One region of the Enterobacter cloacae complex sp. HYC042_NIDB genome, then DNA from elsewhere that is predicted to be linked to it. Evidence: predicted binding sites of a transcription regulator. Region 1 holds the regulator's gene; each other region holds the start of a gene.
What was found. The regulator PurR, encoded in region 1, represses purine synthesis genes. The targets are predictions, from matches to a motif close to CANGCAAACGTTTGCNTG.
Positions count from the first base shown of each region.

Region 2: the regulator PurR is predicted to act here: its motif matches at 4,984-5,001, upstream of cvpA (colicin V production protein).
Region 3: the regulator PurR is predicted to act here: its motif matches at 3,890-3,907, upstream of gcvT (glycine cleavage system aminomethyltransferase GcvT).

Region 1 is NZ_CP109650.1:2,225,717-2,236,485, forward strand. Features, by position in the region: gene punC (purine nucleoside transporter PunC) at 136-1,326, opposite strand; gene punR (DNA-binding transcriptional activator PunR) at 1,441-2,352, shown strand; gene purR (HTH-type transcriptional repressor PurR) at 2,370-3,395, opposite strand; gene cydH (cytochrome bd-I oxidase subunit CydH) at 3,693-3,782, shown strand; gene OKF39_RS10710 (MFS transporter) at 3,946-5,112, shown strand; gene sodB (superoxide dismutase [Fe]) at 5,150-5,731, opposite strand; gene OKF39_RS10720 (C40 family peptidase) at 5,854-6,627, opposite strand; gene grxD (monothiol glutaredoxin 4) at 6,966-7,313, shown strand; gene rnt (ribonuclease T) at 7,358-8,008, opposite strand; gene gloA (lactoylglutathione lyase) at 8,104-8,511, opposite strand; gene nemA (alkene reductase) at 8,612-9,709, opposite strand; gene OKF39_RS10745 (TetR/AcrR family transcriptional regulator) at 9,763-10,362, opposite strand; gene eptA (phosphoethanolamine transferase EptA) at 10,404-10,769, opposite strand, start outside.
Region 2 is NZ_CP109650.1:3,517,016-3,527,784, forward strand. Features, by position in the region: gene OKF39_RS16800 (histidine ABC transporter permease HisQ) at 1-74, opposite strand, end outside; gene hisJ (histidine ABC transporter substrate-binding protein HisJ) at 162-944, opposite strand; gene argT (lysine/arginine/ornithine ABC transporter substrate-binding protein ArgT) at 1,158-1,940, opposite strand; gene OKF39_RS16815 (UbiX family flavin prenyltransferase) at 2,231-2,800, opposite strand; gene purF (amidophosphoribosyltransferase) at 2,889-4,406, opposite strand; gene cvpA (colicin V production protein) at 4,440-4,928, opposite strand; gene dedD (cell division protein DedD) at 5,093-5,785, opposite strand; gene folC (bifunctional tetrahydrofolate synthase/dihydrofolate synthase) at 5,775-7,043, opposite strand; gene accD (acetyl-CoA carboxylase, carboxyltransferase subunit beta) at 7,114-8,019, opposite strand; gene OKF39_RS16845 (DedA family protein) at 8,174-8,833, opposite strand; gene truA (tRNA pseudouridine(38-40) synthase TruA) at 8,862-9,674, opposite strand; gene OKF39_RS16855 (aspartate-semialdehyde dehydrogenase) at 9,674-10,687, opposite strand; gene pdxB (4-phosphoerythronate dehydrogenase PdxB) at 10,755-10,769, opposite strand, start outside.
Region 3 is NZ_CP109650.1:4,067,752-4,078,520, reverse strand. Features, by position in the region: gene pepP (Xaa-Pro aminopeptidase) at 1-1,178, shown strand, start outside; gene ubiH (2-octaprenyl-6-methoxyphenyl hydroxylase) at 1,175-2,353, shown strand; gene ubiI (FAD-dependent 2-octaprenylphenol hydroxylase) at 2,366-3,568, shown strand; gene gcvT (glycine cleavage system aminomethyltransferase GcvT) at 3,966-5,060, shown strand; gene gcvH (glycine cleavage system protein GcvH) at 5,084-5,473, shown strand; gene gcvP (aminomethyl-transferring glycine dehydrogenase) at 5,592-8,465, shown strand; gene OKF39_RS19425 (SDR family oxidoreductase) at 8,534-9,277, shown strand; gene bglA (6-phospho-beta-glucosidase BglA) at 9,328-10,761, opposite strand.

The DNA.
Region 1 (10,769 bases):
ACTCCGGCTCCCGTTAACACATAATATTTATCGTATTTAATCGAACCAAATTTAGTATAGGCCTCAAAATTTGGTGATTCAATAGAAAATTCTTAGCAACCTAATCACTGAAAATTAACATAGTTTCTGGCGCGATTAGGCATGCGAGGTTTCTACCTGCGTGCTCTCATCCTGAGCGGAAGCCTGCATGCGATAGCCTATGACGGCCAGCGCAACGGTAGCCAGCATCACGCTGGTTGTCGTCAGCAGCGGCGTGGCGATCAGCGCGGAGACCACCAGGCTTGCCAGGAAGCACAGCCCCAGCTGCAGGGTGTTCTGCAGCGCAGCCGCGCGGCCTGTCGCCTGCGGGAACGGACGCAGCGCCTGCGCCACAACGATAGGGTAGATCGCCCCGTTCGCTATGGCCATCACGCAGAATGGAATCAATATTTCGGCCAGACCCGCGCCCGGAATAAACCCTACGGCCCAGGTGCCGATGACGCTCAGCGCATAGAGCACCAGCAGCCACGGCAACATCTGCTGGCCTTCCCATTTTTGCAGCGCCGCGCGACAGCCGTACCCGCCCACCAGGAACGCGATGGTCTGCGGAACGTAGCTCAGGCCAATGGCCGCCGGGCTATAGCCCATATCGTGCAGAATAAACGGCGAGCCGGTCAGCCACGCGAAGAAGCTCGCCGAGCAGGCGGCATAGATCAGAACGTTGCCGCGATACGCTTTCGCGCTCAGCAGGGAGGTGAAGGTAATCGGCTTCGCGTCTGCGTGCGCCTCTTTTTTATGCGCGGGCTTGAGGGCGAACGCCGGCAGCATCAGCACCAGCGTGATGGCAAACAGTGTGGCAAAGATGGCCTGCCAGTCAAAGTGCGCGAGGATCCAGCTTCCCAGCAGCGGGGCGAGGGCCGGTGAGAGCCCTACCAGCGGCATGATGGTGGCGAAAATACGGTTAGTGCGGTTCGCCGGATAGTAATCGGTGACCAGCGCCTGCCAGGTCACGGCCGCGGCACAGACGCCGACCGCCTGAACAAACCGCAGCACCAGCAGCCAGGTGGCATCGCGCACCCATAGCATCCCCAGGCAGCCCACGGCAAAAATGGCCAGCCCCAGCAGCAGCACCGGTTTACGCCCAAAGCGATCCGAAAGCGGTCCCCAGAGCAGCTGCGCGAAGGCAAAACCGGCCAGGAACAGGCTCAGGCTGGCGCTGATGGCGGCAGCAGGGGTTTGCAAATCTTCCTGCATGGCGGCAAACGCCGGCAGGTACATATCGGTGGCCAAAAAGCCCAGCACGCTTAAGCCGCCGAGCCAGACTAAAAAACCTTTCCTGGGTTGCACTGTTTTATTCTCCTGAGGAGGCAGGTATATGTTGGCGCTGAGTGTAGGGAGTGCAAAGCCGCTTGTGAAACGCTAATATTTGGCGGGTGCATTCAAATTTTTTGCAGGCAGAAAATGTGGTCCGATTATTCTCTTGAAGTGGTCGATGCTGTCGCGCGTAACGGCAGCTTTAGCGGAGCGGCGCAGGAGTTGCACCGCGTCCCTTCGGCCATCAGCTATACGGTGCGACAGCTTGAGGAGTGGTTGGCGGTACCGCTGTTTGAACGGCGGCATCGTGATGTTGAATTAACGCCCGCAGGGGCGTGGTTTTTGAAGGAAGGGCGTTCTGTTATCAAAAAAATGCAGATCACCCGCGAGCAGTGTCAGCAGATCGCGAACGGCTGGCGGGGCCACCTTTCCATTGCGGTGGATAACATCGTTAAGCCCGAGCGCACCCGGCAGATGATTGTCGATTTTTATCGGCATTTCTCAGACGTAGAACTGCGGGTCTCGCAGGAGGTGTTTAACGGCGTCTGGGATGCGCTGGCGGACGGCAGGGTAGAGATGGCGATTGGCGCGACCCAGGCGATCCCGGTCGGGGGACGTTACGCCTTTCGCGATATGGGGATGCTGAGCTGGAAATGCGTGGTGGCAAGCGATCATCCGCTGGCGGCGACGGAAGGGCCGCTGAGCGACGATACGCTGCGCAGCTGGCCGTCGCTGGTGCTGGAAGATACCTCCCGCTCGCTGCCGAAGCGAATTACCTGGCTGCTGGACAACCAGCGGCGGGTTGTCGCCCCTGACTGGGGATCGTCGGCGACGTGCCTCAGCGCCGGGCTCTGCGTAGGCATGGTGCCCGCCCATTTTGCACGTCCGCGAATCGACACCGGTGAGTGGGTTGAGCTAACGCTGGAGAATCCGTTCCCGGATGCGGCCTGCTGCCTCACCTGGCAACAAAATGATGTCTCGCCGGCGATGGCCTGGCTGCTGGACTATCTGGGGGACAGCGAAACGCTTAACCGGGAGTGGCTGCGGGAGCCAGACTGACTGGCTCCGCAATGAAATTAACGACGGTAGTCGCGGAACGGGCCATCCGCAACGGAACGGCGTTCGATGAGGCGAGGGTGAACTTCAATGGACTGTGACTCTTCACGCTTGTTGACGATCCTGTCCAGCAGCATATTGAAGGCCGTTTCACCCAGTGAATCTTTCGGCTGGTGAATGGTGGTTAACGCTGGCGTGAAGAAGCGCGCGTTGCGCACGTTGTCATACCCGATCACGGAGATGTCCTGCGGTACGCGCAGACCCAGCTCGTCGGCCGCACAGAGGGCGCCCATCGCCATGATATCGCCCCCGCAGAAAACGGCGGTTGGACGGTGAGGCTGGGAGACGATCTGCTGCATCGCGCGGTAGCCTGATTCCGGCTCAAAGTCGCCCTGCACGATCCAGTTTTCCGGCACGGTGATTAGCGCTTCTTCCATCGCTTTCATAAAACCGGCCAGGCGGCCCGCGCCGGTGTTGCGTTCCAGCGGACCCGGGATCACGCCAATCTCGCGGTGGCCGCGTTCGATCAGATAACGGCCCGCCATGTAACCGCCTTCAAAGGCGTTATCGATAACGGAGTCGGTGAAGTCGGCGCGCGCTTCGCCCCAGTCCATCACCACCATAGGGATATGGCGATACTCTTCCAGCATCGACAGCACGGATTCCGGGTACTCTGAACACATTACCAGCAGGCCGTCCACGCGCTTTTGCGCCATCATCGACAGGTAGGCGCGCTGTTTTTCAATGCTGTTCCAGGCGTTGCCGAGAATCAGGGTATAGCCTTTCTGGAAGCAGTTTTTTTCTACCGCTTCAATGATCTCGGCAAAATAGGCCGCTTCGCTGCTGGTCGCCAGCAGACCAATAGACTTGGTGTGATTAACCTTGAGGCTGCGCGCAACCGCGCTCGGCGAGTAGTGCAGCTCTTTGATCGCTGCCCAGACGGCGTTGCGCGTCTCTTCCGCCACAAAACGGGTTTTGTTAATTACATGTGATACGGTTGTAGTGGAAACGTTTGCGCGTTTTGCTACGTCTTTAATTGTTGCCATTAAATGTCACTCCAGACCATATCCTAAACTCCTGAAAAACTTGAAGGTAAACGTTTGCCTTCTCTCACCCTTATCACGCAATTTTGAATTGCGGCACGCCGGGAAAACGACACGGGACGTCAGGAGGGGGTCAATGGCCGGTACGCTAATAAATTTAGCGTGGAATTTTGGCCTATCTTGATGAAAAGGGGAAGAGGTAAAGTGTTTATCAGCTTAAATCCAGGAAGATTTTTGACGTAAACTGTGCAAAAATGAGCAAGCTCACTTTTCGTGGGGGGATTAAAAGGAGAAAAATTGATGAGTTCCGATCTGAAGTTTTCGCTGTTCACCACCGTTATTGTGCTGGCGCTGATTGTGGCGGCTGGCCTGACGGCTGCGCTGCATTGATTTACGCGGGGGGAGAGCCTTCTCCCTCCCGAACGCTCCGATTGTTACTTCTCTGGCAAAAATCTTTTGCCATTTTGTTAACTTCTCATTTTTTGTGATTGATGTCATGCTTTCCGCTTCTTTGTTCTGTGTCACCACATGACACGGCATCCGGAGTTGACGCATGAAAATCAATTTTCCCCTGCTGGCCCTGGCGATTGGCGCTTTTGGGATTGGCACCACTGAATTCTCCCCGATGGGGTTACTGCCCGTTATCGCCCGGGGCGTGGACGTCTCGATCCCGGCCGCCGGGATGTTAATCAGCGCCTACGCTATCGGCGTGATGGTGGGAGCGCCGCTGATGACGCTTCTGCTTTCGCACCGTGCGCGTCGCAATGCGCTGATTTTCCTGATGGCGATTTTCACCCTGGGCAACGTGCTTTCGGCCATTTCGCCGGATTACACCACTCTGATGCTGTCGCGCATTCTGACCAGCCTCAACCACGGTGCCTTCTTTGGTCTGGGCTCAGTCGTGGCCGCAAGCGTGGTGCCAAAACACAAGCAGGCCAGCGCCGTGGCGACCATGTTTATGGGGCTGACCATCGCTAACATCGGCGGTGTTCCTGCGGCAACCTGGCTGGGCGAGGTCATTGGCTGGCGGATGTCCTTCCTGGCGACGGCCGGACTGGGCGTGGTCGCGATGGTGGCGTTATTCTTCTCCCTGCCAAAAGGCAGTGCGGGTGAACGCCCTGATGTACGCAGAGAGCTGTCGGTGCTGATGCGCCCGCAGGTACTCTCCGCGCTGCTGACCACCGTGCTGGGGGCAGGAGCGATGTTTACCCTCTACACCTATATTTCGCCGGTCTTACACGACATTACCCACGCAACGCCACTCTTTGTTACCGCGATGCTGGTGCTGATTGGCGTCGGCTTCTCGATTGGCAACTATCTCGGCGGGAAATTTGCTGACCGTTCCGTGAACGGCACGCTGAAGGGCTTTTTAACCCTGCTGATTGTCATTATGGTCGCGATCCCGTGGCTGGCGCAGAATGAATTCGGCGCGGCGATTGCGATGGTTGTCTGGGGCGCTGCCACCTTTGCCGTGGTGCCGCCGCTGCAGATGCGCGTGATGCGTGTCGCCCATGAGGCGCCGGGTCTCTCGTCTTCCGTGAATATCGGGGCATTCAATCTCGGCAATGCGCTGGGCGCCGCCGCCGGAGGCGCCGTGATTTCAGGCGGTCTGGGGTACAGTTTTGTGCCGGTGATGGGGGCGATTATTGCCGCGCTCGGCCTGCTGCTGGTGATGATGTCCGGCCGTAAACAGCCTGAAGCGGTTTGCACGGCTGAATAAGCAAAAACGCAGAAGGGTTACCCCTTCTGCGTGTCTCTTACGCGGCGAAGTTCTTCGCGACAAAGTCCCAGTTAACCAGAGCCCAGAAGTGCTCCAGGTAGTTCGGGCGCGCATTACGGTAATCAATGTAGTAAGCATGTTCCCACACGTCCACGGTCATCAGCGGCGTAGCGCTGGTGGTCAGCGGGGTGCCCGCGTTAGACGTGGACACGATAGCCAGTTTGCCATCCGCCTCTTTTACCAGCCACGTCCAGCCAGAACCGAAGTTCTTGATGGCGGCATCGGTAAACTTCGCTTTAAACTCTGCAAAGCTGCCAAAGGCGGCGTTGATGGCGGCTGCCAGTTCACCGGCAGGTTCGCCACCGGCATTCGGCGCCAGGCAGTGCCAGTAGAAAGTGTGGTTCCACACCTGAGCCGCGTTGTTAAAAACGCCACCCTCTGAGCTGCGAACGATCTCTTCCAGCGTTTTGCCTTCAAAATCGGTGCCCTTGATGAGGTTGTTCAGGTTAGTGACGTACGTCTGATGATGCTTGCCGTAGTGGTATTCCAGGGTTTCCGCTGAAATGTGCGGTGCCAGGGCGTCTTTTGCATACGGTAGTGCAGGTAATTCGAACGACATTGCTTCTCTCCTTATTGTATTTTGTGTTGCCAATAACCCTACAGACAACAAGGACAGGATAGCAAATTGAAAGGGTATGCAAAAGAGGAACTTACCCTGCCGCAGATGCGGCAGGGCAGGGATTAACGAATGGTTTTTGGCGTCATGACGCGACGCGCGCCGACGTAGTGACGTACCCAGTAATCTTCGCTGAGCGAGGTGATCTGAATGTCCTGACCGCTGCGCGGAGACTGGATGAATTTCCCGTTGCCGACGTAGACGCCCACGTGGTCAGCCGTACCGCGACCCTGCGTGCGGAAGAAGACCAGGTCGCCGTTTTCCAGCTCACCCCGGTTAACCGGTGACGCATCGCGCAGGTGATACATCTCATTGGCGGTACGTGGAATACGGAATTTAACCAGATCTTTATAGGCGTAATAGACGAGGCCGCTGCAGTCGAAACCGGTACGCGGCGAACTGCCGCCCCAACGATAAGGTTTGCCAATCTGCCCCATCAGTTTATTCATCGCGGTTTTTTGCGCTTTTTGCACACGCACTTTATGCACATCCGCCAGCTTTGTTACCTTCGTGCATTTTGCTTTATGGCCTTTACGGGTAATGCATTTTTCTGTAACGAGGTTAGCGGCGGTCTGCGAAGCTTTATTTTTGGCGGTGCGGGTAGTGCGGGAAGATTTTGTTTTCGTCTTGCTGGAAGCGGTTTGTTTAGTCTGAGCGGTGGTTTTTTTCTTGTCGTTCTTGTTGCTGGTTTTTTTCTTACGTTCTGTGGCTTTCACCAGATGGCTTTTTTGTACAGCAGATTGCCGCGCCTGCTGAGAGGCGTTTGCCGCTGGCGTTAACGTGAGTGATGTAAACAGTAAAGCACAGAGCGTGATCGAGATTTTAGTTATCCGCGCCACTGGGCAGTCCCCTGATATATGCAGGTCATCAATAATACCCGCGTGTGATTTACAAAGCCCGTCGATTCTAATCCATAAAAACCCGAGAAGTTAATAGCATTTTTCAATCTAAAAACGTGTTTCGTTAGCAAGTGCAAAAAAATTCATCATTCTGACGCACAATTGTTCGCTCCCTAAGCAAAACCCTGACGGGCGAAGGGGTAAACACCATTTGCAATGCAACTTTTGTGGAGTCGGGGTAAAATATATAAACGTGACTAAAATGTTATTTTCCGATGCCAGCCTGACCCGCTACAATGTCAGACTATTGCCGTAACAGAAGTTAAAGGAAGCAAGACATGAGCACCACTATTGAAAAAATCCAGCGCCAGATCGCTGAAAACCCGATTCTGCTGTATATGAAAGGTTCTCCGAAGCTGCCAAGCTGCGGCTTCTCCGCGCAAGCGGTTCAGGCGCTGTCAGCCTGTGGTGAGCGTTTTGCTTACGTTGATATCCTGCAGAACCCGGACATCCGCGCTGAGCTGCCAAAATACGCTAACTGGCCGACCTTCCCGCAGCTGTGGGTAGACGGCGAGCTGGTGGGCGGCTGCGATATCCTGATTGAGATGTATCAGCGCGGCGAACTGCAGCAGCTGATCAAAGAGACGGCGGCGAAGTACAAAACGGAAGAGCCGGACGCAGAATAATTTTCTGCGTTAATAAAAAAGCGACCTGAAGAGGTCGCTTTTTTTTATTCTTCACTGTCGCCCATCGGCAGCGGCCAGCCGCCCAGACGCTTCCAGCGGTTGACGATCTCACAGAACAGCTCTGCGGTGCGCTCCGTATCGTATAAGGCGGAGTGCGCCTGGGTACCGTCAAACGGTATACCCGCCGTAATGCAGGCTTTGGATAAAACCGTTTGTCCCAGCGCCAGGCCGCTTAGCGCGGCGGTGTCGAAGGTCACGAACGGGTGGAAAGGGTTGCGTTTGAGCGACGCGCGTTCGGCTGCGGCCATGGTAAAGCTGTGATCGAAGGTGGCGTTATGGGCTACCATGATGGCGCGGCTGCAGTTGCTCTCTTTCATGCCTTTACGCACCATTTTAAAAATGGCGTGCAGCGCATCATATTCACTGACTGCACCACGCAGCGGGTTATGCGGATCGATACCGTTAAACGCCAGCGCCTCCGGCTGTAAGTTTGCCCCTTCGAAAGGTTCAATGTGGAAATGCAGCGTGGTGTCCGGTGTAAGCCAGCCCTGTTCATCCATCTTCAGCGTGATGGCGGCAATTTCGAGCAGCGCATCGGTTTTAGCGTTAAATCCGGCTGTTTCTACATCAATGACAACGGGATAAAAACCACGAAAACGGTCGCACAGACCGCTAAATTGAGCGTTATCGGACATCAGGGTCTCTTACAAGGGGAAAAAGCAGTGCGCATTATGGCAAATTTTGCAGGGTGATGCAGTAAAACTACGGGCGCATGTTGCGCCCTGAAGGATCAGTTGCCCAGACCGCGACCCGCGTCTTTGGCTTCAATCAGCTCGATCTTGTAACCGTCCGGATCTTCTACAAAGGCAATAACGGTGGTGCCGCCTTTTACCGGGCCGGCTTCGCGCGTGACGTTACCGCCGTTGCTGCGAATGCGTTCACACGCCTCGGCCGCGTTGTCCACTTCCAGCGCGATATGGCCGTAGGCGGTGCCCAGCTCATAGCTGTCCACGCCCCAGTTGTAGGTCAGTTCAATGACCGCTTCATCCGTTTCCGGGCCGTAGCCCACGAACGCCAGCGAGTATTTGTATTCCGGGTTTTCGCTGGTGCGCAGCAGCTTCATGCCCAGGACGTTAGTGTAGAAATCGATAGAACGTTGCAGATCGCCAACGCGCAGCATGGTGTGAAGTAGGCGCATAATTTCCTCATTAACCAATGGAATAGACTATTTTTTTGAACAGAAACGATGTTTTAGTATAGCGGCGAAGTGTCGCCGCTATCAATGAACAATGGCGAGATTACAGTGAAGGGTAGTCGGTGTAGCCTTCCGCGCCGCCGCCGTAGAAGCTCTCAGGACGCTGCGGGTTCAGGGCCGCTTTCTGCTGCAGTCGAGCAACCAGATCCGGGTTGGCAATATAGTCGCGGCCAAACGCCACGGCGTCGATCAGCCCTTTATTAATCAGATCTTCGGCTTTCTCAGGGGTATAAGCACCCGCTCCGATGATCACCCCGTGGAAGCGCTCGCGCACTTTCTGACGGAAGGCTTCCGTATAAGGCTTACCGCCGGCCCAGTCCGGCTCGGACATGTGCAGATAGGCAATGCCGCGCTTCGCCAGCTCTTCAATCAGATACAGCGCGTCCGCTTCTTCATTCGGACCGTTGTCGACGTTCTGGAACGTACCGATTGGGGAGACGCGGATACCGATACGGTCCGGGCTCCACTCCTGACAAACGGCGTCAACCACTTCCAGCACCAGGCGGGCGCGGTTTTCGACGCTGCCGCCGTACTGGTCGGTGCGATGGTTAGACGACGGTGACAGGAACTGGTGCAGCAGGTAACCGTGCGCGGAGTGCAGCTCAACCAGGTCAAAACCGGCTTCGCGGGCGTTAGCAACGGCCTGGCGGAAGTCGTTCACGATACCCGGGATCTCATCCAGCTCCAGCGCGCGTGGCGTAGAGGTGTCGACGCGGATCGCGTTGCCGTTTTCATCGCGCAGGGAGGTGCGGGTGTTCGCGTTCAGGGCAGACGCTGAAACCGGCGCCTGACCGCCAGGCTGAATGCTGCTGTGGGAGATACGACCGGTATGCCACAGCTGGACCGCAATGCGACCGTCTTCAGCGTGAACGCCCGCGGTGATTTTCTGCCATGCGGCGATCTGCTCCGGGCTGTGCAGCCCCGGCGCACCCGCATATCCCTTGGCCTGAGCAGAAATCTGCGTGGCTTCAGTGATGATCAGGCCAGAGCTGGCGCGCTGACGATAGTATTCACCCATCAGTGGGGTTGGGATATCACCCGGCTCAATGCTGCGCAGACGGGTAAGCGGAGCCATAAACACGCGGTTTGGCGCGGTGACGGCACCCACTTTTAAGGGGGTAAATAATTTTTCAGCTGACATAACGACTCCTGAGTAGACCAGTCGACTAGTAATAACGTAAATAAAAACGCCTGCTAAGCGCCAGGCGCAGTAATCGTACTTATCACATGTGCCAGCGCGCTTTCGAGCGGCACGGCACTGCGAGAAATTTTAGCCTGCAGGTTGGCGCCTAACCAGAGGGAGTAGAGCACCTGAGCCTGCGTTAAGGGATCCCCGGGGAAGGCGAGCGTATTTTCTTCGCGCCCCTTCGCCAGCGCCTGCGCCAGCAGGGCGATAACGCCGCTGGCGCCTTTATCCATTGCAGTGCGCATATCTTCTGAGAGATCGCACACTTCGGCAGAGAGTTTAACCGTCAGGCATCCGCTGATAATGCCCTGCTGACAGAACTGGTTCAGCGTTTCCTGGTAGTAGTTCAGAACACGATCCCGATAGTTACCTTCCCCCGTGGCGAAGTGGGTCGCGAGGCGCTGGTGGTAAGCAGCATAGTGCCGCTCCAGCATCGCCACGCCAAAGGCCTCTTTGGACCGAAAGTAGTGATAAAACGACCCTTTCGGTACCTCAGCGGTTTTTAATAGCTCGCTCAACCCCATACCGGTGAAGCCGCGGTGCATGCACAGCCGCTCGCCGGTCGCCAGGAGATGTTCGCGCGTGTCGTGTTCAGTATTTCTGCTCATGGACTCACTCTAATAGACCGTTCGGTCTAATGCAAGCGCTGTTACCGGCGACACGCATTCAGAATGTCCAGCTGTTGCTGATAAACGCTTGATTTAACGTCCATCATGCCCAGCACCGTCGAGAATAAATTGTCCTGCGAAACCGCATTTTTTGCTGCGTGGTCGCGTAAACACTGCGCGTTGATGCCAAAGTTTTTCGCATAGTCCGGGGACAGCCAGAACATAAACGGAATGTGCGTCTGCTGCTCCGGCGCCAGCATGTACGGCGTGCCGTGCAGATAAATACCGCTTTCACCGAGCGATTCCCCGTGATCCGAGAGGTAAATCAGCGCGGTGTTCATGTTCGCCTGACGGGCTTTCAGCGCATCAATGGTTTTGCTGACCATGCTGTCGGTATACAGGATGGT
Region 2 (10,769 bases), 1.3 Mb from region 1:
ACCACGGAGCTGATAGCCAGCTCAAGGGTGACAAGCGCGCCCTGTAAAATAACGCCAGAAAATCCGTACAGCATACCGCGAGCCCTGTCGTATCGTGAGTGGTAAACCGTGTCTTATCCCCTCCCCCAGCGGGAGGGGCCGCACGTTATTTGACGGAGCGATTAGCCGCCGTACACATTGAAATCGAAGTACTTTTTCGCCAGCTTGTCGTAGGTGCCGTCAGCGCGCATTTCAGCAAACGCTTTGTTCAGCGCCTCACGCAGTTCGTTGTCTTCCTTACGCAGGCCCATACCGGTACCCACGCCAAAGAGCTTCTCATCCTTAATGGACGGACCGCCGAACTTGTAATCTTTGCCTACCGGCTGCTTCAGGAAACCTTCGCTTGCCGCGACTTCATCCTGGAATGCCGCATCAATACGGCCTGCCGTCAGGTCTGCGTAAATATTTTCCTGGCCCTGATAGGAGACGATTTCGATCCCCTTCGGCGCCCAGTGTTCGTTACCGTAAGTTTCCTGCGTGGTGCCCTGCAGCACGCCCACGCGTTTCCCCTTCAGCGACTCGAGGGTCGGTTGAATGTCAGAAGACTTAGCCACTACCAGACGTGAATCGGCCGCATAGAGCTTGTCGGTGAAGGCAATCTCCTGCTGACGTTTCTCGGTGATGGAAAGCGAGGACATAATCACGTCTATTTTTTTTGCTTTCAGTGAAGGGATCAGCGCATCCAGCGGGTTCTCTACATAAGTACACTGTGCTTTGATGCGTTTGCACAGCTCATTGGCCAGATCGATGTCAAAACCCACCAGTTCACCCTTTGAATTCTTCGATTCAAACGGCGCGTAGGTGGGATCGGTGCCAATACGAATTTTCTGCGGAATGGCTGCGAAGGCCGCGGTGGCGCTGGAAAAGGCCAGTACCAGAGATAATGACAACACGAGTTTTTTCATATTTGTCCTCAACAAACTGTCTTCATACGTTTTTTTTACGACGACGGGGTGGGGTTAATGTGCCATTAATCCACGCTGTCAGGCAAAGAATAATGCCTTTCAGACGGGAATTTTTGCATTATAAATGCTTAAGTATGCACGTAGTGACCCAATATGGTGCACAAATTGCACCATATTGAATCATCCACACCCGCGACGCACCACGCTGGTGCGTTAGTCACCGTAGACGTTGAAGTCGAAGTATTTCTTCGCCAGTTTGTCGTAGGTACCGTCTTTGCGCAGCTCCGTGAATGCTTTGTCAAAGGCGGCTTTCAGCTCTTTATCGTCCTTACGCAGGCCGATGCCGGTGCCGTCACCAAAGTATTTTTTGTCTTTCACGGACGGGCCCGCAAAGGCGTAATCTTTACCGGCCGGCTGCTTCAGGAAGCCTTCGCTCGCCGCGACTTCATCCTGGAACGCGGCATCCAGACGGCCTGCCGCCAGGTCAGAGTAGATCAGATCCTGGTTCTGGTAAGCCACCACGTCGACGCCCTTCTCGCGCCAGTTGGCATTCGCGTAACCTTCCTGGGTCGAGCCCTGGAGCACGCCCACATGCTTGCCTTTCAGCGAGTCGATGGTCGGCTGGATCGGGGAACCTTTCGCGGCAATCAGACGCGAATCCGCAGCGTAGAGCTTGTCAGAGAAGGCAATCTCCTGCTGGCGTTTTTCGGTGATGGAGAGAGAAGAGATAATGGCGTCGATTTTCTTTGCCTTCAGCGACGGGATTAACGCGTCGAAGTCGCTGCCCACCCATGTGCATTTCACTTCCATACGTTTGCACATTTCATTTCCCAAATCGATATCAAACCCCACGAAATCGCCTTTCGCATCCTTGGAAGAGAATGGCGCGTAGGTTGCGTCTGTACCGATACGAACCGTCTGTGGAAGCGCTGCGTAGCTACCTGCCGCCGCACTTAACCCCACCAGCAAAGACAGAGCCAGAACCGTCTTCTTCATACATTTACCCTCAAGTACCGTGATTTTATTATGTATTGTGTTATGTGTTGTGTTGCAGGCTTCTCTTGCAGGTCTTATGCCACATTGCCGTCTGGTCAAAAGTTCGACGTTAAATATGTTAATAAAACGTTGCGATATTGCCTTAATGGTGAAAGATAGCAGGTCTGCCGAACGAACCGGAAAGAGAAAAAGGGAAAAAGCGAATTAAATGTCGAGGATATGATCGCCGTTGCATAATTGCCCTGAAACAGGGCAACGTCTCTTTTCATGCACAGCATTTGTGCACAGAATCAGGCTCCCTGCCAGCGGGTGAAGAGGTCTTCGGGCAGGTCGATGTCAAACTGATCCAACACGCGATTGACGGTCTGATTGATCACATCGTCCAGCGACTGCGGTCGGTGATAGAACGCCGGCACCGGCGGCATGATCACCGCGCCCAGCTCAGCGGCCTGAGTCATGAGGCGCAGATGGCCCAGGTGCAGCGGCGTTTCCCGCACGCAGAGCACCAGCGGGCGGCGCTCCTTCAGCACCACGTCCGCCGCGCGCGTTACCAGCGTGTCGGTATAGCTGTTCACAATCCCGGAGAGCGTTTTGATTGAACAGGGCAGGATCACCATACCGGCGGTTTTAAACGAGCCTGAGGAGATGCTGGCGGCGATATCGCGGGCATCGTGAACCACGTCCGCCAGCGCCTGGACATCGCGCAGGGAGAGATCCGTTTCAAGGGAGAGGGTTTGCCGCGCCGCCTGGCTCATCACCAGATGCGTTTCCACTTCTGCCACGTTACGCAAAACCTGTAGCAGGCGTACGCCGTAAATCGCGCCGCTGGCACCGCTGATGCCTATTATGAGTCGTTTCATGATTTCGCCCTTGCTGAATTCTGGGCTGACTGTGCAGGATTTTGCGGGGAGTTGCAAGTGAGGGCGAGCGCCCTCACCTGCGGAGAGATTAACCTTCGTTGTGCATCTCTAAGCTTTCGAGATCGTTTTGCAGCTGAACGGCTTTCGCATCGTCGTTGCGCAGCGAATCAAGGTAGTCGAGGTACTGCTGGTCAACGTCTTTCGTCACGTAGACGCCATTGAACACGGAGCATTCGAACTGCTGAATCTCCGGATTCTCGGCGCGCACCGCGTCGATGAGATCGTTCAGATCCTGGAAAATAAGGCCGTCGGCACCGATGATCTGGCGAATCTCATCCACTTCACGGCCGTGAGCAATCAGCTCGTTGGCGGTTGGCATATCAATGCCGTACACGTTCGGGAAGCGAATCTCCGGCGCGGCAGACGCCAGGTAGACTTTCTTCGCACCCGCTTCGCGCGCCATCTCGATAATCTGCTCAGAGGTGGTGCCGCGAACGATGGAGTCATCCACCAGCAGAACGTTCTTGTCGCGGAATTCCGCGCGGTTGGCGTTCAGCTTACGGCGCACCGACTTACGGCGCAGGTGCTGGCCCGGCATGATAAACGTGCGGCCAACGTAGCGGTTCTTCACGAAGCCCTGACGGTACGGCTTGTCCAGAATGCGGGCGATCTCCAGGGCGATATCGCAGGAGGTTTCCGGGATAGGAATCACCACGTCAATGTCGAGATCGTCCCACTCGCGGGCAATCTTCTCGCCGAGCTTCGTGCCCATATTGACGCGCGCGCTGTAGACGGAAATCTTGTCGATGAACGAATCCGGACGGGCAAAATAGACGTATTCAAACAGGCACGGGTTGCTGACCGGGTTGTCGGCACACTGACGGGTGAACAGCTGGCCCTTCTCGGTGATATACACCGCTTCGCCCGGCGCAACGTCGCGCAGGAATTCGAAGCCCAGGGTATCCAGCGCCACGCTCTCAGAGGCAACCATATATTCGGTACGGCCATCGCCGAGGTCGCGCTTGCCCAGCACCAGCGGACGAATGCCGTTTGGATCGCGGAAGGCGACCATGCCGTGACCGATGATCATCGCCACGCAGGCGTACGCACCGCGGATCTGGCGGTTGGTCGCGGCAATGGCAGCGAAGATATTGTCTGCTTCCAGCGGGTAGTGACGGAAGTTATCCAGCTCGCTGGCGAACACATTGAGCAGGATTTCTGAATCAGAGGTGGTGTTAATGTGGCGACGTTTCTCTTCGAACAGCTTCTTACGCAGCTCATGAGCGTTGGTCAGGTTGCCGTTATGGGCAAGCGTGATGCCATACGGTGAGTTGACGTAGAAAGGCTGTGCCTCAGAGGCGCTGGAACTGCCAGCAGTAGGATAACGAACGTGACCGATCCCCATATTACCTTGCAGACGCTGCATATGGCGGGCTTCAAACACATCGTTTACCAGGCCATTGGCCTTACGTAAACGGAAGCAGTTGTTTGCATCAATGGTGATGATACCCGCAGCATCCTGCCCACGGTGCTGAAGCACCGTTAACGCGTCATAAATCGACTGGTTTACCGGCATGAAACCGGCGATACCGACAATACCGCACATTCGTCTTTTCCTCGTTAAGCCACATCTCAGGGTTTATGCCCTGGGCAAAAAACTCGACGAGCTTTGCAGATAGTCAAAGAACCATCTGATGATGAAGCTGAACTCTGGAATGAGCTGCGATTTTTGCCAGTCTTCGCTTTTGGAGAACCCGGTGAAGGTATCCAGGAAGAACAGGATCGCGGCCACAATCAGCACGCCTCGTAATGCCCCGAAACAGATCCCGAGTACCCTGTCCGTTCCTGACAGACCGGTTTTCTCGACCAGCTGACCTATCACGTAATTCACGATAGCGCCAACAATCAGCGTCGCGATAAACAGCACCGCGATGGCGATTCCATTTCGGACCAGTTCATCTTCAAAGCCCGTGAACCAGACAGACAGGTAAGTGTAGTAATGACTGGCAACAAAGAAAGCACAACCCCAGGTTACCAGCGATAACGCTTCACGAACAAAGCCACGGATCAGGCTAACCAGACAGGAAAAACCAATCACCGCAATGATGGCGTAATCAATCCAGACCATATGTGTCCCACGATTAAACGCCCTGTCATCCAGTTCGGGGCGAATTCTAACAGAAAAAGAAAACGTTTGCGTAGGGATTTCCTTCCCGCGCGTAAATAAAAAAGGCGCTGAAAAAATGTTCAACGCCGTGGCTTATCGCCTCTCTCTAAAGGAGCAGGTCGTACTTAGTTCGCGCTGTAGCTCATCACCACACCACTCAGCCCGGAGATCTGCTTCAGCTCGCCCAGCGACCCTTTCAGCTTGTCTTTCGACGCCTCCGGCCCCACGAGGATACGGGTGATTTTACCCTGCACCGGCGTGGAAGGTGAAGTGTAAACGCGATAGCCCGCGCTGCGCAGTTTACCCACAACCTCGTTGACTTTATCGGCGTTTTTCAGCGCCCCCAGCTGCACAACGTAGGCTTTGCCGGTCGGCGCTGCGTCTTGCTTCGCAGGTGGTGGAGTTTCAGACGCTGCAGCCAGCTGCTCTGCTGCTTTATCTCGCTGTTGCTGAGGCTTCGGCTGCGGTTTCTCTACCGGCTTCGGTTTTTCAACAGGCTTAGGCTTCTCTACCGGTACCGGATCGATCTCGATGTTGTTATTCGCCGCCAGACGCGACGGGTCGAGTGACGGTGCAGCGGCATCGCCCGCGCGAACTTCTTCCGCCGCCCCTTCAGGCGGCTGAGCAGGCAGCGCCTGAGTCGCCGCAGGCAGCATATCCGGCTCATCGCGGTCGCCCGGCTTCGGCACCAGCGGAATGGCTGCAAACTCGTCCTGATAATGTTTTTTCTGCCCGTCGAGCAGCCCGGGAAGAATAATCACCCCGAGCGCGACCAGCACAATGGTTCCTGTTAAACGGTTCTGAAACTTACTCGCCACCGGTTCTCCCCGCGTCCATCACTTCCATGACATGTGCCACCGTGTGGAAAGAGCCACACACCAGCACGGTATCTTCTGGTTTAGCATCCGCCATCGCGGCATGCCAGGCCTGCGCCACGCTACTGTAGATTGCACCTTTACCGAGATGTTCCATCAACTGCTCAGCAGTCGCACCGCGCGGCCCCTCCAGAGGAGCACAATACCAGCTATCGACCACACTCTCCATGCAGGCCAGCGTGCCGCCGATATCTTTATCATGAAGCATACCGATAACCGCCAGCACGCGCCCGGTTTTTGGTAACGATTTGAGACGTCCTGCGAGATACGCCGCCGCATGTGGGTTGTGCGCCACATCCAGAATCAGACGCGGTGACTCGCTGACTATCTGGAAACGACCCGGCAGCAGCGCATTCTGAATGCCGTCACGGATCGCCTGCTCACTTACAGCTAATCCGCTGGCGCGCAGTGCCGCCAGCGCGGTTGCCGCGTTAGGCTGTGGTACCTGCGGCAGCGGCAGATTCTCCAGCACGCCCTGCGCATCGCTGAAGCGCCAGCCGTTGCCCTGCAGCTCATACTGCCAGTCAACGCCTCGGCGCAACAGATGTGCGCCCTTCTCTTTCGCCACGTCGGCAATGGTATGCGGCATGTCCGGCTCGCCCACCACGGCGGGCTTATTCGCCCGGAAAATACCGGCCTTCTCGCGGCCAATGCTTTCACGGTCCGGGCCCAGCCAGTCGGTATGATCCAGCGCGATGCTGGTGACCACCGCCACGTCCGCATCCACCATATTGGTGGCATCCAGACGCCCGCCCAGCCCCACTTCCAGGATCACCACGTCCAGCTGCGCCTGTTTGAACAGCCACAGCGCCGACAGGGTGCCGTATTCAAAATAGGTTAATGAGGTTTCCCCGCGCGCCGCTTCGATAGCCGCGAACGATGCCGTATGGGCAGATTCCGCCAGCTCGGTGTTCTGCACCCGCACGCGCTCGGTATAGCGCACCAGATGCGGTGAGCTGTAAACGCCAACCTTGTACCCCGCCGCCATCAGGACTGACTCCAGCGTGCGGCAGGTCGTCCCTTTACCGTTAGTACCTGCAACGGTGAACACGAACGGAGCCGGTTTCAGCACGTCGAGACGCGCGGCAACCTGGCTTACGCGCTCAAGACCCATATCGATGGTTTTACTGTGCAGGTTTTCCAGATAAGAAAGCCACGCGGCCAGGGGCGACGTGGCTTGGGGAATGCTTTTATTTTCCATAATGCCCGGTTGTCATTAACAGGTTATAAAGCAAAAGGGCAGCGCCATCTGGCCCTGCCCTTTTCAGTTATCAGGCCTCGGGTTCCTGATCCGGTACCACCACGCCTTCGCGCGGCTCATCCGGGTTAGGCGCTGGCAGATTCATCAGCTTCGCCAGAATGCTGGCCAGTTTCAGGCGCATTTCCGGACGGCGGACGATCATATCGATAGCGCCTTTCTCAATGAGGAACTCACTGCGCTGGAAGCCCGGCGGCAGTTTTTCACGAACGGTCTGCTCGATGACGCGAGGACCGGCAAAGCCGATCAGCGCTTTTGGCTCAGCGATGTTCAGGTCACCCAGCATCGCGAAGCTTGCGGAGACGCCACCCATGGTTGGGTCGGTCAGTACCGAGATGTACGGCAGACCGCGCTCCTGCATTTTCGCCAGCGCCGCAGAGGTTTTCGCCATCTGCATCAGGGACATCAGCGCTTCCTGCATACGCGCACCACCGGAGGCGGAGAAGCAGATCAGCGGACAGTTGTCTTCCAGCGCCTGCTCAACGGCACGCACGAAACGCGCGCCGACCACGGAGCCCATTGAGCCGCCCATAAAGGAGAACTCAAACGCAGCGGCAACCACCGGCATCTCGTGCAGGGTGCCCTTCATGACGATCAGCGCGTCTTTCTCGCCGGTCTCTTTCTGTGCAGAGGCCAGACGATCTTTGTATTTTTTGGAGTCGCGGAACTTGAGCACATCTTTTGGCTCCAGTTCGCTGCCCAGTTCTACCAAAGAACCTTCGTCCAGCAGGCTATGCAGGCGGTTGCGCGCCGACATACGCATGTGGTGGTCACACTTCGGACACACCTCGAGATTGCGTTCCAGCTCTGCGCGATACAGAACCTGGCCGCAGCTATCACACTTCGTCCATACCCCTTCAGGAATGCTCGCTTTGCGCGTCGGGGTAATGTTGCTTTTAATTCGTTCAATCCAGCTCATTGATAACCTTTCTGCCTGAACCTGGTCGTATGCCAGTTTTGCTATAAGAGGCGAATAATGCCATTTTTGCCTCCAACAGACCATGAATGTTGCACATTAAAACATAACAGCCCGAAACTTTGGATAAAAAAGTGGTCGAACCGCCAGCGTGCATTTACTTCGCTTGCTTTGCTGCCGCGCGTTTGTGACGAATGATTTCGATAACACCCGGCAGAACGGAAAGCACAATAATCGCTACAATCAGTAACTTAAGGTTTTCCTGAACCACCGGCAAGTCGCCAAACAGATAGCCTGCATAGGTAAAGAGCAACACCCAAAGCAGTGCGCCCACCACGTTATACATTGCAAAATGACGATAGGACATATGGCCCATTCCCGCCACAAACGGTGCAAATGTGCGCACAATAGGCACAAAACGCGCAAGGATAATGGTTTTTCCACCATGACGTTCATAGAAGGCATGGGTCTTGTCTAAATAGCTGCGGCGGAAAATTTTCGAGTCCGGATTACTGAACAACCGCTCACCGAATACCCGGCCAATCGTATAGTTGACCGCATCCCCGACAATCGCGGCAATCACCATCAACACCACCATCAGATGCACGTTCAAATCATTGGTGGGCAGCGCCGACAACGCTCCGGCCACAAACAGCAGCGAGTCTCCCGGCAGGAACGGGGTAACGACCAGACCGGTTTCACAGAACAGAATCAGGAACAGAATGGCGTAAACCCAGACGCCGTACTGCGCGACCAGCTCCGCCAGGTGAACATCAATATGCAGAATGAAATCAATCAGAAAACGTATTACGTCCATATTGTCTAAGCCTTAATTGCACCTTTGTTTAGTCCGCTAAAAACAGCGGGCCCATTGGCGGTTTTGGCAGGTCAAACCGATCCGGATAGTCTACCGAGACCAGATAAAGCCCTTCCGCTTTCGCCGTTGCTGCCGCAAGCGTTCTGTCCTTCGCTGCCAGCAGTTCTGCAATCCAGCTCTCCGGCTGGTGTCCGGCGCCCACTTCCATCAGGCTGCCTACAATATTCCGCACCATATGATGTACAAAGGCATTGGCTTTGATATCCACCACCACATACGCGCCAAAACGACTGACGTTAATGTGCATGACGTTACGCCACGGCGTACGGGACTGACACTGCACCGCACGAAACGACGTAAAGTCATTTTCACCAATCAGACACTGCGCCGCACGATGCATACGTTCTGCATCGAGCGGTTCATAAAAATGCGTCACACCTTGGCTTAACACCGCCGGGCGCAGACGCTGGTTGTAGATGACATAGCGATAGCGACGCGCCGTTGCGCTGAAGCGCGCGTGAAAATCATCCGGCACAGCTTTCACCCAACGCACCGCGATGTCACCAGGTAAATTCGCATTTACACCCAGCGTCCAGGCGGCATCCTTACGCACGGCGGTGGTTTCAAAGTGAACTACCTGCCCCGTGCCATGAACACCCGCGTCCGTACGCCCCGCGCACAGGACGTTAATCGGCTCGTTTGCCACCTGAGAGAGCGCTTTCTCCAGCTTTTCCTGAACGCTGCGCACCTCATTCTGACGCTGCCAGCCATAATATTTACTGCCATCGTACTCAATACCGAGGGCAATTTTATGAACCGGCTTTTGATCCACTTCGGACATCAGTACAGATACTCCTGCACCAGCTTCTCGGCGATCTTGACCGCCATCAGCGCGCCGCCAAAGCGAACGTTATCGGCAACGGACCAGAACTGGACCTGCTCCGGCATACCGTAGTCGTTACGCACGCAGCCAACGGAAAGATGCGCGCTGCCGGTGGCGTCGCCCACCTGGGTCGGGAACTCGCTCTCTTCGGAAAGGACGATATCTTCACCGCGGCCAAACGCGTCGCGCGCTTCCTCTGCCGCCAGCGGGCGCAGGGCTTCAAAACCGACCATCTGCGCGTGGCCGTAGAAGACCGGGGACTGTACGACGCTGGCGGAAATTATCAGCCCCTCGTCCTGCAGAATCTTGCGCGCTTCGTCGACGAGACGACGCTCTTCGCGCACGGAACCTTCACGATCCGGCAGCAGCGGCAGCATGTTGAACGCCAGCTGGCGGCCAAAGAAATCATCTTCGTCGATCGGGATGCCATTCAGCAGCTTCGCACTCTGCCCGGCCAGCGCGTCAACGGCCTTTTTACCGTTCGCCGACGCGGACAGAAGGCTGGTGACGGTAATGCGCGACAGGCCGCCGTCGTCAATCAGCGGTTTCAGGGCGGTCAGCAGCTGGCTGGTCAGGCTGTTCGGTACCGCGATAACGTTACGGTTGCGGTAGTCAGCCAGCACAAACGGATTGACGTCCGGGACCACCAGCGGCACGTCCGGCTCCAGGGAGAACAGACCGCTCAGGTCGATCACCAGGCAGCCCGAATTGGTCGCCTCTTCAATGTAAGACGCCGTGGCTTCAGCACCTGCGGCAAAAAACGCCAGCTGCGCCTGGGTCCAGTCAAACGCGGCCGCATCCTGAACCATCACGGATTTACCGCCAAAACGCAGATGTTCGCCCGCGCTGTCGGTGCGCGCCAGCGCATAGATATCTCCCACCGGGAACTGACGCTCGGCAAGAGTTTCGAGCAGGGCTTCGCCCACGGCACCCGTGGCACCTAAAATGGCAATGTTCCAGCCTTCAGACATGGTGGTTTACTCCAGAAATAAAAAAGCGTCCCTGTCGGCGTATCCGACAGGGAGCATTAAGAAGACATTAATGCGCCGGGTG
Region 3 (10,769 bases), 1.8 Mb from region 1:
ATTTCTGGTACTTCACCGGCTTCAACGAGCCGGAAGCGGTGCTGGTGCTGATTAAGAGCAATGACACCCACAACCACAGCGTGATTTTCAACCGCGTACGAGACTTAACCGCTGAGATCTGGTTTGGCCGCCGCTTAGGGCAAGAGGCCGCCCCGGAAAAGCTGGGCGTTGACCGCGCGCTGGCGTTTAGCGAAATCAACCAGCAGCTCTATCAGCTGCTTAATGGCCTCGACGTGCTCTACCACGCGCAGGGCGAATACGCCTACGCCGATGAGATTGTTTTCAACGCGCTGGAAAAACTGCGTAAAGGCTCGCGGCAGAACCTGTCCGCGCCCGCAACCCTCACGGACTGGCGTCCGGTGGTGCACGAGATGCGTATGTTCAAATCTGAAGAAGAGCTGAACGTGCTGCGCCGTGCGGGCGAAATCAGCGCCCTGGCGCACACCCGCGCGATGGAAAAATGTCGTCCCGGAATGTTTGAATACCAGCTGGAAGGCGAAATTCACCACGAATTTAACCGCCACGGCGCGCGTTATCCCTCCTACAACACCATCGTTGGCGGCGGGGAAAACGGCTGCATTCTGCACTACACCGAAAACGAAAGCGCGCTGCGCGACGGCGATCTGGTGCTGATTGACGCCGGTTGCGAATATCAGGGCTACGCGGGCGACATCACGCGTACCTTCCCGGTGAACGGCAAGTTTTCGCCAGCGCAGCGGGCGATTTATGACATCGTTCTCGAATCTCTCGAGACGGCGCTGACGCTGTATCGCCCGGGCACCTCCATTCAGGAGGTGACCGGTGAGGTGGTGCGTATCATGATTACCGGGCTGGTTAAGCTTGGGATCCTCAAAGGGGATGTCGACACCCTGATTACCGAGAATGCTCACCGCCCGTACTTTATGCACGGCCTGAGCCACTGGCTGGGGCTGGACGTGCACGACGTGGGCGCGTACGGCCCTGAACGTTCGCGCGTGCTTGAACCGGGCATGGTGCTGACCGTCGAGCCAGGCCTGTACATCGCGCCGGATGCCGACGTGCCAGAGGAATACCGCGGAATTGGCATTCGTATTGAAGACGACATCGTCATCACCGAAAGCGGCAACGAAAACCTGACCGCGAGCGTGGTGAAAAAAGCGGACGATATCGAGGCGCTGATGGCAGCGACGCGCGTATGAGCGTGATTATCGTTGGCGGTGGCATGACCGGCGCCACGCTGGCGTTAGCCATCTCGCATTTGACGAAGGGGCAGCTTCCGGTGCATCTGGTTGAAGCCGTCGCGCCGCAGGCGAAGAATCACCCTGGGTTTGATTCCCGCGCCATTGCCCTGGCGCAGGGCACCTGCCAGCAGCTATCCCGCATTGGCATCTGGCAGGCCATCGCCGACTGCGCTACCGCCATTAATACCGTGCACGTGAGCGATCGCGGTCATGCCGGGTTTGTGACGCTGGATGCCCATGATTACCGTATTGACGCGCTGGGTCAGGTCGTTGAACTGCACGATATTGGCCTGCGCCTGTTCCGCCTGTTGCAGGACGCGCCGGGCGTCACGTTGCACTGCCCGGCACGCGTTGCCAGCTTCACCCGTAGTGAAGACGCGGTTAGCGTAACGCTGGACAATGGCACCGTGCTTGACGGACAGCTTCTGGTGGCGGCTGACGGGTCGCGCTCGGCGCTCGGCACCCAGTGCGGCGTAGAGTGGCGGCAGCAGCCTTACGGGCAGGTCGCGGTCATCGCGAACGTCTCGACCGCAGCAGAACACAACGGCCGGGCGTTTGAGCGCTTCACCCAGCACGGCCCGCTGGCGATGCTGCCGATGACGGGCGGGCGCTGCTCGCTGGTCTGGTGCCACCCGCAGGAAAAGGCCGAAGAGGTTAAATCCTGGTCCGACGAACGTTTTTGTACCGAGCTGCAGAAAGCCTTTGGCTGGCGGCTGGGGCGTATTACCCATGCCGGGAAACGTGCGGTCTATCCGCTGTCGTTAACCACGGCATCACAGTCTGTTTCTCACCGCGTGGCGCTGGTCGGCAACGCGGCGCAAACCCTCCACCCCATCGCCGGGCAGGGCTTTAACCTCGGCCTGCGGGATGTGATGAGCCTGGCCGAAACGCTTTCGCAGGCGTGGAGCGAACAAAAAGACTGTGGCGCTTACCCGGTGCTAAGCCATTACCAGACGCGACGTCAGGCTGATAAAGAGGCGACAATTGGCGTCACCGACGGCTTAGTCCATCTCTTTGCCAATCGCTGGGCGCCGCTGGTTGTTGGTCGCAACCTCGGGCTGATGGCGATGGAACTGTTCATTCCGGCACGTGACGTGCTGGCGCAGCGGACCCTGGGTTGGGTCGCGCGTTAAGGAGTTATCACTGTGCAAAATGTTGATGTTGCCATCGTTGGCGGCGGAATGGTTGGACTGGCGCTGGCCTGTGGATTACAGGGCAGCGGCCTGCGCGTGGCCGTGCTGGAGCAAAAGCAGCCCCAGCCTGTCGCATCAGATGCCCCGCCGGAACTCCGCGTGTCGGCGATTAACGCGGCCAGCGAAAAGCTTTTGACGCGTCTCGGCGTCTGGTCAGATATCGTCGCCCAGCGCGCCAGCTGCTATCACGGCATGGAAGTGTGGGACAAAGACAGCTTTGGCCATATTGCCTTTGATGATGAAAGCATGGGCTATAGCCATCTGGGGCATATCATAGAGAATGCGGTGATCCACCACGCGCTGTGGCAGAAAGCAGAGCAGTGCAGCGACGTGACGCTAATTGCGCCTGCGCAGATCCAGCAGGTGGCATGGGGCGAAAACGAGGCGTTTATCACCCTGCAAAGCGGCGACATGCTGACCGCGCGTCTGGTGGTCGGTGCCGACGGCGCTAACTCCTGGCTGCGCAACAAGGCTGATATCCCGCTAACGTACTGGGATTACCGCCATCATGCGATGGTGGCAACGATCCGTACTGAAGAGCCGCACGGCGGCGTTGCGCGGCAGATTTTCCACAACGACGGCATACTGGCGTTCCTGCCGCTTGCCGATCCGCACCTGTGCTCGATAGTCTGGTCCCTGGTGCCGGAGAAAGCGCAGCAGATGCAGGATGCGACGCCGGAGGCCTTTAACCAGGCGCTGTGCGTGGCGTTTGATAATCGCCTTGGCCTGTGCACGCTTGAAAGCGAGCGGCTGGTTTTCCCGTTAACCGGCCGCTACGCGCGTCAGTTTGCGGCGCACCGTCTGGCGCTGGTGGGGGATGCTGCCCATACCATTCATCCGCTGGCCGGGCAGGGCGTTAACCTCGGCTTTATGGACGCGGCGGAACTGGTGGAAGAACTGCGTCGCCTGCACCGTGAGGGTAAAGATATCGGCCAGCATCTGTATCTGCGTCGCTACGAGCGCAGCCGCAAGCACAGTGCGGCGATGATGCTGGCAGGAATGCAGGGCTTCCGCGAGCTGTTTGCCGGGGCAAATCCGGCGAAAAAACTGCTGCGCGATATCGGCCTCAAGCTGGCCGACACCCTTCCCGGCGTCAAACCTCAACTTCTTCGTCAGGCAATGGGTCTTAACGATCTTCCCGACTGGTTACGCTAACCTCGATCCCCGTCACACTTTATTTTCCCGGCCTCTGCGCCGGGGAAATCCCCTCGTTTGAAATATTCTAATTCCACGCCATTTTTCGCATTAGTTATTCTCATGTCATGATTTTTACGTGACGGAAATTCGGCCCGTTTTTCCGCACGAAATATCACCATGTGCTAAATCCTGTTAGATCATTGTTAATTTTGTGCGGGGTTAATCGCATTTTTCCAGTGAATAACTCTGTAGGCTTTTCAGCGTTTTTTGGTCATAAGCTAATGTGATGACCCGTTTTACCTTATGGTTAACCGCCGGTTTCGGTGGTAAGTTCAGGTAAAAGAGAACGTTTGCGTCGGCATTCGCGAACGAGGCCGATACCGGGTTTCACGGTGAATTTTTCAACGAGGACAAGATGGCTCAACAGACTCCTTTGTACGAACAACACGTGTTATGCGGCGCCCGCATGGTGGACTTCCATGGCTGGATGATGCCGCTGCACTACGGCTCGCAGATTGATGAGCACCACGCGGTGCGCACCGATGCCGGTATGTTCGACGTGTCCCACATGACGATTGTCGATCTGCACGGTAGCCGCACCCGGGAGTTTTTGCGTTATCTGCTGGCAAACGACGTCGCCAAACTGAAGACGCCGGGCAAAGCGCTCTATACCGGCATGCTCAATGCCTCGGGCGGCGTGATTGACGACCTTATCGTCTACTACTTCACCGAAGATTTCTTCCGCCTCGTTGTAAACTCCGCCACCCGCGAAAAAGACCTCTCCTGGATCACCCAACACGCCGAACCTTATGCCGTCGACATCACCGTCCGTGACGATCTGTCGCTGATCGCCGTGCAGGGGCCGAACGCGCAGGCAAAAGCCGCGTCTCTGTTCAGCGACGAGCAGCGCACCGCCACCGAAGGCATGAAGCCGTTCTTCGGCGTGCAGGCGGGGGATCTGTTTATCGCCACCACCGGCTACACCGGTGAAGCGGGCTACGAAATTGCGATGCCGAACGAGAAAGCTGCCGATTTCTGGCGTGCCCTGGTAGAGGCGGGCGTAAAGCCTGCGGGTCTGGGCGCGCGCGATACGCTGCGTCTGGAAGCGGGCATGAACCTCTACGGTCAGGAAATGGATGAAGGCGTCTCTCCGCTGGCGGCCAACATGGGCTGGACCATCGCGTGGGAACCGGCTGACCGTGACTTTATTGGCCGTGAAGCGCTGGAGATGCAGCGCGAGAAGGGCACCGAACAGCTGGTGGGACTGGTGATGAAGGAAAAAGGCGTGCTACGCGGCGAGCTGCCGGTGCGCTTTACCGATGCTGACGGCAATCATCGTGAAGGCGTGATCACCAGCGGAACCTTCTCACCGACGCTGGGCTACAGTATTGCACTGGCACGCGTGCCGGCGGGCATTGGCGAAACGGCGGTGGTGCAAATCCGCAACCGCGAAATGCCGGTCCACGTGACCAAACCGATTTTTGTTCGCGCCGGTAAGCCGGTCGCCTAATCATTTTTATCAGGAGAACTTCAATGAGCAATGTGCCAGCAGAACTGAAATACAGCAAAGAACACGAGTGGCTGCGCAAAGAGGCGGACGGCACTTACACCGTAGGGATCACCGAGCACGCGCAGGAGCTGCTGGGCGACATGGTGTTTGTTGACCTGCCTGACGTGGGCACGACTGTTAGCGCGGGCGACGACTGCGCCGTGGCGGAGTCCGTAAAAGCGGCGTCTGACATCTACGCACCGGTAAGCGGCGAGATTGTTGCGGTCAACGATGCGCTGAGCGATTCGCCAGAGCTGGTCAACAGCGAGCCTTATGAAGGCGGCTGGATCTTCAAGATCAAAGCCAGCGACGAATCGCAAGTTGCCGCGCTGCTGGATGCAACCGCGTACGAAGCACTACTGGAAGACGAATAACGTTGTGCCGGATGGCGCTGCGCTTATCCGCCTTACAGGGCCCGGTAAGCGGTAGCGCCACCGGGCAACAGCGTTACAGATAACTACGATTCACTGCACGTATCAGGAACCATCGCTCATGACACAGACTTTAAGCCAGCTTGAAAACCGTGGCGCCTTCATTGAACGTCACATTGGGCCGGATGCTCAGCAACAGCAGGAGATGCTGAAGACGGTTGGCGCGGATTCATTAGACGCACTGATCGGCCAGATTGTGCCAAAAGACATCCAGCTTGCCACGCCGCCTCAGGTAGGGGAAGCCACCACGGAGTTCGCCGCGCTGGCGGAGCTGAAGGCTATTGCAGGCCTCAACAAGCGCTATAAGTCTTACATTGGCATGGGCTACACCAACGTGCAGTTACCGCCGGTTATTCTGCGCAACATGCTGGAAAACCCGGGCTGGTACACCGCTTACACCCCTTATCAGCCAGAAGTCTCCCAGGGGCGTCTGGAAGCGCTGCTGAACTTCCAGCAGGTGACGCTGGATCTGACCGGTATGGATATCGCTTCCGCCTCTCTGCTGGATGAAGCGACCGCCGCTGCCGAAGCGATGGCGATGGCAAAGCGCGTGAGCAAGCTGAAAAATGCTAACCGCTTCTTCGTGGCGGCGGACGTGCATCCCCAGACGCTGGACGTGGTGCGCACCCGTGCAGAAACCTTCGGCTTTGAGGTGATCGTCGACGACGCCGACAAAGTGCTGGATCACCAGGAGGTCTTCGGTGTGCTGCTGCAGCAGGTGGGTACCACCGGCGAAGTTCACGACTACGGCGCGCTGATTGCCGAGCTGAAATCCCGCAAAGTGGTTGTCAGCGTTGCCGCCGATTTTATGGCGCTGGTGCTGCTGACGGCGCCGGGCAAACAGGGCGCGGATATTGTATTCGGCTCCGCGCAGCGCTTCGGCGTGCCGATGGGCTACGGCGGCCCGCACGCGGCGTTCTTCGGCGCGAAAGATGAATTCAAACGCTCCATGCCAGGCCGTATCATTGGCGTGTCAAAAGATGCTGCCGGTAATACCGCGTTGCGCATGGCGATGCAGACCCGCGAGCAGCATATCCGCCGCGAGAAAGCGAACTCCAACATCTGTACTTCCCAGGTACTGCTGGCAAACATCGCCAGCCTGTATGCGGTATTCCACGGTCCGGCTGGCCTGAAGCGCATTGCCAGTCGCATTCACCGCCTGGCCGATATTCTGGCCTGCGGCCTGCAGCAGAAGGGCCTCAAGCTGCGCCACGCGCACTACTTCGACACCCTGTGCGTGGAAGTGGCAGACAAAGCCGCCGTGCTGGCGCGCGCGAATGCAGCAGAAATCAACCTGCGCAGCGACATTCACAACGCGGTCGGCATTACGCTGGATGAAAGCACCACTCGCGACGATATCCTGAATCTGTTCAGCGTGTTGCTGGGCGACGCTCACGGTCTGGACGTTGATACGCTCGACAAAGAGGTCGCGCTCGACAGCCGCTCCATTCAGGAAAGCATGCTGCGCAATGACGCGATCCTGACTCACCCGGTGTTCAATCGCTATCACAGCGAAACCGAGATGATGCGCTATATGCACTCTCTGGAGCGCAAGGATCTGGCGCTGAACCAGGCGATGATCCCGCTGGGCTCCTGCACCATGAAGCTGAACGCCGCGGCAGAGATGATCCCGATTACCTGGCCTGAATTCTCCGAACTGCACCCGTTCTGCCCGCCAGAACAGGCGGAAGGCTATCACATGATGATCAACCAGCTTTCAGACTGGCTGGTGAAGCTGACCGGTTACGACGCGCTCTGCATGCAGCCAAACTCCGGCGCACAGGGTGAATACGCGGGCCTGCTGGCGATCCGTCACTATCACGAAAGCCGTAACGAAGGCCACCGCGATATCTGCCTGATCCCAAGCTCCGCCCACGGCACCAACCCGGCCTCAGCCCAGATGGCGGGCATGGAAGTGGTGGTGGTCGCGTGCGATAAGAACGGCAACATCGATTTGGCCGACCTGCGTGCGAAAGCCGAGCAGGCGGGCGACAAGCTCTCCTGCATTATGGTGACCTACCCGTCCACCCACGGCGTGTACGAAGAGACCATCCGTGAAGTGTGCGAAGTGGTGCACCAGTTTGGCGGTCAGGTATACCTCGACGGCGCGAACATGAACGCTCAGGTGGGCATTACCTCTCCGGGCTTTATCGGCGCGGACGTGTCGCACCTGAACCTGCATAAAACCTTCTGCATTCCGCACGGCGGTGGCGGCCCGGGCATGGGACCAATCGGCGTGAAAGCGCACCTGGCGCCGTTTGTGCCGGGCCACAGCGTGGTGCAGATTGAAGGCATGCTGACCCGTCAGGGCGCGGTCTCTGCGGCACCGTTCGGTAGCGCATCAATCCTGCCAATCAGCTGGATGTACATCCGCATGATGGGCGCGGAAGGGCTGAAGCAGGCGAGCCAGGTGGCTATTCTGAACGCCAACTACATTGCGACTCGCCTGAAGTCCGCCTTCCCGGTGCTCTATACCGGCCGCGACGGTCGCGTGGCGCACGAGTGCATTCTGGATATTCGTCCGCTGAAAGAGCAGACCGGCATCAGCGAGCTGGATATCGCCAAGCGTCTGATCGACTACGGCTTCCACGCGCCAACCATGTCGTTCCCGGTTGCGGGAACGCTGATGGTGGAGCCGACCGAGTCTGAAAGCAAAGCCGAGCTGGACCGCTTTATCGACGCGATGCTGGCCATCCGCATGGAGATCGACCGCGTGCAGGACGGCGAATGGACGCTGGAAGATAACCCGCTGGTCAACGCCCCGCACACCCAGCACGAGATGGTGGCAGAGTGGAACCACGGTTACTCCCGCGAGCTGGCCGTCTTCCCGGCAGGCGTGGCAAACAAATACTGGCCGACCGTGAAGCGTCTTGATGACGTTTACGGCGACCGTAATCTGTTCTGTTCCTGCGTGCCGATGAGCGAATACCAGTAATTATTTGCCATACTGTAGGCCGGGTAAGCGTAAGCGCCACCCGGCTTTTTTTTATCTGGAGGTTGTGAATGGCAATTGCACTGGTCACCGGCGCGAGCCGGGGCATTGGGAAAGCCACCGCGCTGCAGCTGGCACGTGAAGGCTACACCGTGGCGGTGAACTATCACCACAACATTAAAGCCGCGACGGACGTTATCAATCAGATCGTTGAGGCCGGCGGTAAAGCGTTTGCCGTGCGTGCGGACATCAGCGATGAAGCTCAGGTGCTGGCGATGTTTGACAGCATCGATCGTGAAGGTGAGCCGCTTCGCGCGCTGGTCAATAATGCAGGCATTCTGTTTGAGCAATCCACCATCGAGAATCTGTCCGCAGAGCGCATTAACCGCGTGCTGGCGACCAACGTCACGGGCTACTTCCTCTGCTGTCGTGAAGCGGTGAAACGCATGTCCATCAAGCATGGCGGCAAGGGCGGGGCTATTGTGAATGTCTCTTCCGCCGCGTCTCGTCTGGGCGCGCCGGGTGAATATGTCGATTACGCTGCTTCCAAAGGCGCGGTTGATTCGCTGACAACCGGGCTATCGCTGGAGGTGGCGGCGCAGGGTATCCGCGTGAACTGCGTGCGGCCTGGGCTGATTTATACCGATATCCATGCTTCCGGCGGAGAGCCGGGGCGAGTGGATCGCGTGAAATCGTTACTGCCGATGCAGCGCGGCGGCCAGCCGGAAGAGGTGGCGCAGGCGATTGTCTGGCTGCTGAGCGAGAAGGCGTCTTACGTGACGGGCAGTTTTATCGAGCTGGCTGGCGGGAAGTAACCCCCTCACCCTAACCCTCTCCCCAAAGGGAGAGGGTTAGGTGCCCGGCGTTAAAGTTTCTCGCCGTTGCTGGCAATCACGCCTTTATACCACTCGAAGCTTTTCTTACGGGAGCGCGACATGTCGCCCGTGCCGTCGTCGTGCTTGTTGACGTAGATAAAGCCGTAGCGCTTGCTGTACTGACCGGTGGTGAACGACACGCAGTCGATGCAGCCCCACGGCGTATAGCCCATCAGATCCACGCCATCGTGCGTGACGGCTTTGATCATCTCTTCCACGTGGGCACGCAGGTAGTCGATGCGATAGTCATCGTTGATGCTGCCGTCTTCTTCCACCTTGTCGTAGGCACCGAAACCGTTCTCAACGATAAACAGCGGCTTCTGATAACGCTCGTACAGTTCGCACAGGGAATAACGCAGGCCCACCGGGTCAATCTGCCAGCCCCAGTCGGACGCCTTCACGTGCGGGTTCGGCACGCTGCCTTCAAAGCCGGAAATGGCGTCACCAGTGCCGCCTTCCGCCTTCACCGCGTTGGTCATGTAGTAGCTGAAGCCTAAGTAGTCGCAGGTACCTTCACGCAGGATCTGCTCGTCGCCCGCCTCCATTTTGATGGAAAAGCCGCGGCGCTCCCACTCGTTCAGCACGTAGGACGGGTAGTAACCACGCAGCTGGACGTCGGTAAAGACATAGCGCTCGCGCATGGATTCCTGGGCGAACATCACGTCTTCAGGCTTGCAGGAGAACGGATAGAGCGCCACCATCGCCAGCATGCAGCCGACTTTCATCTCCGGGTTGATGCGGCGCGCGGCTTTCACCGCCAGGGCGCTGGCCACAAACTGATGGTGCAGCACCTGGTACATGGTCTCTTCCGGGTTGTCATGTTCGGTATAGACCACGCCCGAGCAGCAGTAGCCGAACAGCGGGGCGCGCCAGTTGCGCTGGTTGTTGATTTCGTTGAAGGTCATCCAGTATTTGACCTTGTGCTTGTAGCGCTCAAACACCACTTCCGCGAAGCGCACAAAGAAATCGACCACTTTGCGGTTGGTCCAGCTACCATACTCCTGCACCAGGTGCAGCGGCATTTCGAAGTGGGAGAGGGTGATCACCGGTTCGATGTTGTACTTCAGCAGCTCATCGAACATGTCGTCGTAAAACTTCAGCCCTTCTTCGTTTGGCTGCGTTTCGTCACCTTTCGGGAAGATGCGCGTCCAGGCGATAGAGGTACGGAAACACTTGAAGCCCATCTCGGCAAATAGCTTGATGTCTTCTTTATAGTGGCCGTGGAAGTCGATAGCTTCGTGGTTTGGGTAGTATTTACCCGGCACCACCTCCTGCGTGATTTCGCGCGGCACGCCGTGTGCGCCGCCGGTCAGCACGTCACAAATGCTTGGCTCTTTGCCGCCTTTGTTCCAGCCGCCTTCAACCTGGTGAGCGGCAACCGCGCCGCCCCATAAAAAATCTTTTGGTAAGGTTAATTTTTTCATCGCTGCTA